Regions from separate parts of the Acetobacterium wieringae genome, predicted to be linked through region 1. Evidence: riboswitches for the same ligand, from Rfam matches in the RefSeq annotation. Region 1 holds a riboswitch; the other holds the start of a gene.

Region 1 (3,117 bases):
TTATTTTGTTTCAGAAATAATTCCAATTATTCTTTTTTCTTAATCAACCTTTGCTGTCAGCAGATTAAAATTATTGGTAGCCACGGAAAAATCAGAGCTGGAATTCAGTCGCTGGAATCCGCTGTAAGAATTATTGGACACTTGAACTTGGGTTCCTTCGGGATTATAAATCAGATAAGAGTAGGATGCGCCGCTATTGGTAAAGGTATTGTTTCGCAGCACGGCCTGTGATCCCACACCTCTGAATCCGATACCGTATTTGTCGATACTGCTGTACTGGAAGCTGGAGTTTTCAACCACGACATTGGTTGTCTTGGAAGTGCTGCTGGCACTGATTAACGGAATTTTATTGACATTTGTAACGTTCATTCCAGAAATCGTGGTGTCCTTCACTTCTCCGATAAACCAGTACAATGCACCGGCCATCCCGGTTGAGTCAACGGTAACATTGCTAATACTTGCCTGATAGCTGTTGCCGATGCTGAATGCGCCAATATCGGTGGTTGTTGGCTTGGCACCACTGATGTTGACATCGCTGATGGTTAAGCTGTTGGCATCAGCAATTTTGAATCCCAGACCGCTGCCAGTGATGGTTAAGCCTTTAACTGTGACGTTATTGGCACCAGTATTGATGTGCATCCCGACAACGCTGTTCTTGACACGACAATTTTCAAAGACGATGTGATCCGGTGGGGTTGGGAATTTTTCATTACCAGCTACAGCAATACCGCCACCAGGGGCATTATTGAACTCGACGTTTCGAAACAGGAAATTGCTGTTATCGCCGCGAATATAAGCTGCATGAAGCCATTTTGTTCCGCCATCATTGGCGTTAAGAATACTGTCGGTCATGGTTAAGTTGTTAGTTCCGGAAATCTGAATGGGCATCCCGGTTTTATCAATTTTAAGATTGCTGACGGTGACTCCCTGGTTGCGGCTGCTTCCGGATTGTCCCATTTTCAGACCCACATACATACTGTCCATCGAAACATCTTTGATCGTCAGATTGCTGATGCCCTGGAAAAACATTCCCTGAACGTTACTGATCATGCTGTTGGCATAATAGTCGGCTCCAGCGATGGTGTTCTGGGATTGTAGTGTCAACCCTTCAAGGGTAACATTTGAAATGTATGAAGCCGGATTTGACCACAAAATATTTGCTACGGCTGACGGCTGTGGCGCCATGTACAAGGTAGCCCCATAACCGCTGATTCTGGTATTGTTCTTTACCTCTAATTGACTGGTAACCACATAGGTTCCTGCCGGAATTGTCAAGGTAACGTTTTTACTGCTGGCATCATTAATGGCATTTTGAATCGCTGCCGTATCATTGGTAACGCCATCCCCTTTTGCGCCAAAATCTTTGACACTGACTCCCTGATTCACTGGTGTTGTTGGTGGCGGTGGTGTCGTAACGACACTGGCAGGTTCGCTTGTTGCTACCGCTGGCAGCTTTTCAATAGTGATTTCGATCGCTTCTAAACGCAGGCTTTTTCCTTCCGAGCCAGCGAGGGCACCATCCGAAACCCATCCCTGAGCCCAGCCTTCATTTTGAATATGGGTCCGGTACTTAACTGTATATTCAGCTGCACTCGCACCAGTTAACCTGATCTGGATTCCTTCTAGACGCAAGCCTTCGCCTTCTGATCCTGAAAATCCGCCATTTGCCGCCCATTTCTGTTCCCAGCCCTTATTTTGAACATGTGTACGATACTCAATTCCTAATCCTGCTGGAACAGCTCCTGTCAGTTTGATCTCAATACCTTCTAAACGATAGCTTTTTCCTTCTGAACCGGAAAGTTGGCCATTACTCATCCACCCCTGGGCCCATCCTTCGTTTTGGATATGGGTCCGATAGGTGACTCCAATTGCATTAACGGCTTCTGTTTCTAATTCTTCTGCAAATACATTGGACGAAAAAAACGTCCCTATTATCAAAAATGACATCACTAAGGTTGCGATAAATCTCGTTGTCTTGCTTTCCTCTTTTAAGTTCATTGCTTACTGCTCCTTTCGGCAACCGGCTACCTTTCTTTTTGTTAAGGCCCTTGGCTTTGCGTCCCAACCTTTCAGTTGGTTTGCCTTTATCGTGGACATGATTATATATAAATTGTTACATTCTTCGATAAAATAAAGCCTTGTTCAAAAGAGCAAGGCTTTAGGAGAAATTGCTTTATTGAATTATTCTCAGATTATTCACGATATAATAACTTAGCACACTGGTTCTCTTAATCAACCTTTGCTGTCAGCAGATTAAAATTATTGGTAGCCACGGAAAAATCAGAGCTGGAATTCAGTCGCTGGAATCCGCTGTAAGAATTATCAGATACTTGAATCTGGGTTCCTTCGGGATTATAAATCAGGTAAGAGTAGGATGCGCCGCTATTGGTAAAGGTATTGTTTCGCAGCACGGCCTGTGATCCCACACCTCTGAATCCGATACCGTATTTGTCGATACTGCTGTACTGGAAGCTGGAGTTTTCAACCACGACATTGGTTGTCTTGGAAGTGCTGCTGGCACTGATTAACGGAATTTTATTGACATTTGTAACGTTCATTCCAGAGATCGTGGTATCCTTCACTTCTCCGATAAACCAGTACAGTGCACCGGCCATCCCGGTTGAGTCAACGGTAACATTGCTAATACTTGCCTGATAGCTGTTGCCGATGCTGAATGCGCCAATATCGGTGGTTGTTGGCTTGGCACCACTGATGTTGACATCGCTGATGGTTAAGCTGTTGGCATCAGCAATTTTGAATCCCAGACCGCTGCCAGTGATGGTTAAGCCTTTAACTGTGACGTTATTGGCACCAGTATTGATGTGCATCCCGACAACGCTGTTCTTGACACGACAATTTTCAAAGACGATGTGATCCGGTGGGGTTGGGAATTTTTCATTACCAGCTACAGCAATACCGCCACCAGGGGCATTATTGAACTCGACGTTTCGAAACAGGAAATTGCTGTTATCGCCGCGAATATAAGCTGCATGAAGCCATTTTGTTCCGCCATCATTGGCGTTAAGAATACTGTCGGTCATGGTTAAGTTGTTAGTTCCGGAAATCTGAATGGGCATCCCGGTTTTATCAATTTTAAGATTGCTGACGGTGACTCCC
Region 2 (3,117 bases), 280 kb from region 1:
TCATTGCAATATACTTTCCAACAACCACAATATTTACAATTTTTTCCTTCATGCTCGATAAATCCCTGAACATCTTCAAACGGATAACTTAAAAACAAGCCAATCTCGTGGGGAAATTCGCTGGAATCTTGAATCCGCTTGGATAAAAATTCCAGACAAGATTTCAAATCCTCGGTACGATAACCAATGTCCTGAAGAAAGCTGTCCACCCGCGGACATGAAAAGTCTTTGAGCAGTCGACTTTGACGATAAACATAGATTAAAACCCGACTGGCATTTATCCTCAGTACCTCCAGATAAACCCCACGAGCATTCAACGTATTATTACACTGCTCCAGCTGCTCTGCGAGTTGGCAATAGCTGGTAAATGGATAACTGAATAAATTACCAGTTTTCATTCCGGCTAATGTAGGCGAACAGTGGCGTATCAATTCTCTCTCGAACTTGTTCATGACGACATCTTCCGGGTATGCGATTTTAAAACACAGCCATCGCAATTCTTACATTGAGCACAATGCTCCTCCAGAATGTTTCGTAATGCAGCCAAACTGCTGCTATGTGACCGTGCCAGGGGCAAATTTAGTCTTTTTGCCTCATCGGTCGCACAGTTTACCATTTTATGCGAAACCGTCCCAGTAAATAATACAATCAAATCTGGGACGCCGATTTTTTTTTTCATTGCACCCTGCATTTGGGTGAAAACCTTAGCCCGACAATCATATTCTTTGCATAAATCTTTATATTGATAAATCATGCGATCATTTCCGCCAATAATAACAATGCTCATTTGGTGCCCTCCATCCCCATGTGTTAGTTATAACTAACTGATTATAACTTATCACAATTCGGAGCAGCTGTCAATTATTTTTAAACATTTATTAAGGAATTATTATTGGTTTTTATGGCTGACTACAAAGCTCATATTTAAATATTATACCGCATAAATCAACATACAGTATTTTAAGCATTGACTTTATATTGATTAACAGTTTTCGCGAAATAACATTGATCATCAAAAAAACGGCTGCAACATTAGATTATTATAATACAATTGATGATTGATAATAATATCACAAAATTGCACAACAATATTAATCAAAAGTCGAGTGATGCACAAGAAACATCGGCGCATATAATGAATATCTTATATTTAATGTCAGTAGTAATCTATAGTATTTTGAGCAAAATATTACTGCTGCAAATATAATAAAAAAAATAATTCGCAAAATATTCACTTGACAATTGATAATATATGCCTTATCATGATGCCAATAGAATATTTAGCAAACTTATCGAAAGGTAAGGACGCAAAGCTTTAGGGTCTAAGTAATTATTTATATGACAGCCAGTTGCACAACCACATTTTTTAATGATGATTATAATGCAACGTGTCAATGCGTTGTTTTTTTATTCTATACGATTCAGTTGTTGGTCAATTTAATATTTGGCAAACTTATCGAAAGGTAAGGACGCAAAGCTATAGGGTCTAAATAAGTATTTATATGACAGCCAGTTGCAGATTATAGGTGTATTTAATTCGCCTTAATTGCAACGAGTAAATCGTTGCTTTTTTATTGCAAAAAACGAATGGAGGATACTGATGGATCAATTACTGATAACTGCAGAAGTTTTTATAATTGGAGCAGTGACGGGAGTATTAATGAAAAAAACGACTGATTATTTAGTCAGACAGCGAGTCAAGACCTTGACCAACCATCAGTTATCCGGTAGTGTTACAGATACAATATTTTGGGCGATGCTTAACGCAACCATCTGGTTAGTCTTTGTAAAACTCAACGGACTTGAACCAAAAACATTGGAATGTATGTTGCTCTTTTCAATCTGTGTCATTCTTTCTGCTGTAGACATCAGCATTAAAAAAATCCCCAATGAGCTGGTATTAATGACGATATTCGTGGGCGGTGCCTTCATCATTACCGGGCAACCGATTGCCAGTATTGGAATGAATATCTTTGGTTTAGTAATTGGTTTTATTATATTCTTTTTACCAGCAATAATTGGAAAGGGCGCTGGTTGGGGAGACGTAAAATATGCCTGCTGCGGTTGGTTTTTGTTTGGGTGTTTATGGAATAATTTCTGCGATTATGATAATGACTTTTTTTCTGATGATCTATACAGCATACCTGATCATTAGACGAAAAGGTAATTTGAAATCAAAGGTCGCCCTGGGACCATTTATGGCTTCCAGTTTTGTATCCGTATTAATTTTAAATCTTATCAACACAAATCATCTGATAGATTTTGGAATGTTGTTTTAAAGCAAGTTTACTTGGTAACGATTACGAAAAATTTTTAAAAGGGAGAAGAAAAAATGAAAAAAGGATTATCACGCATGATCAGAGAAGAAGATGGACAGGGCATGGTTGAATATGGCTTAATTATCGCAGGGATTGCATTGGCTGCCATTGCCGCCATTTGGCTGCTGGGGCCGCAAATCGGGCAAATGTTTACAGATATCGGCACTCAGTTAGCAGCATAATGATTCTAATTAGTTTGACTAACAAATATAAAATATTGAAGGAGAAACTGAAATGAGAAATCAATTGATGCACATGATCAGAGAAGAAGACGGACAGGGTATGGTTGAGTATGGCTTGATTATTGCCGGGATTGCATTGGCTGCCATTGCCGCCATTTGGCTGCTGGGGCCGCAAATCAGTCAATTCTTTACGGATATCGGCACGCAGATGGCTGCATAATGAAGTAGACTGTTCAAGAAATTAAGCACGATTTAAAAAAATTTAAAGGAGAAGAAAGAAATGAAAAACGGATTGTCACGCATGATCAGAGAAGAAGATGGACAGGGTATGGTTGAGTACGGTTTGATTATTGCCGGGATTGCATTGGCTGCCATTGCTGCCATCTGGTTACTGGGTCCACAAATTGGTCAGTTCTTTACCGATATCGGTACTCAATTAGCGGCTTAAACGATAATAGATCAATAGAAATTTATCGAAGATACTAAATAAAAGGAGAAAATAAAATGAAAAACGGATTATCACACATGATTAGAGAAGAAGATGGACAGGGTATGGTTGAGTATGGTTTGATTATTGCCGGGATTGCATTGGCTGCCATTGCTGCCATCTGGTTACT

Evidence for each region. Region 1 has a riboswitch for cyclic di-GMP ahead of CHL1_RS10230 (glycosyl hydrolase family 28-related protein). Riboswitches for the same ligand answer to the same signal wherever they lie in the genome.
Region 2: another riboswitch for cyclic di-GMP. It lies ahead of CHL1_RS08950 (prepilin peptidase); the one in region 1 lies ahead of CHL1_RS10230 (glycosyl hydrolase family 28-related protein).

The regions. Positions count from the first base shown of each region.
Region 1 is NZ_CP097897.1:2,106,227-2,109,343, forward strand. Features, by position in the region: gene CHL1_RS10230 (glycosyl hydrolase family 28-related protein) at 40-1,998, opposite strand; cyclic di-GMP riboswitch class I at 2,013-2,093, opposite strand; gene CHL1_RS10235 (glycoside hydrolase family 55 protein) at 2,229-3,117, opposite strand, start outside.
Region 2 is NZ_CP097897.1:1,827,600-1,830,716, reverse strand. Features, by position in the region: gene CHL1_RS08960 (DUF3793 family protein) at 1-452, opposite strand, end outside; gene CHL1_RS08955 (DUF2325 domain-containing protein) at 449-787, opposite strand; cyclic di-GMP riboswitch class I at 1,273-1,357, shown strand; cyclic di-GMP riboswitch class I at 1,437-1,521, shown strand; gene CHL1_RS08950 (prepilin peptidase) at 1,601-2,155, shown strand; gene CHL1_RS08945 (Flp family type IVb pilin) at 2,333-2,500, shown strand; gene CHL1_RS08940 (Flp family type IVb pilin) at 2,553-2,720, shown strand; gene CHL1_RS08935 (Flp family type IVb pilin) at 2,781-2,948, shown strand; gene CHL1_RS08930 (Flp family type IVb pilin) at 3,005-3,117, shown strand, end outside.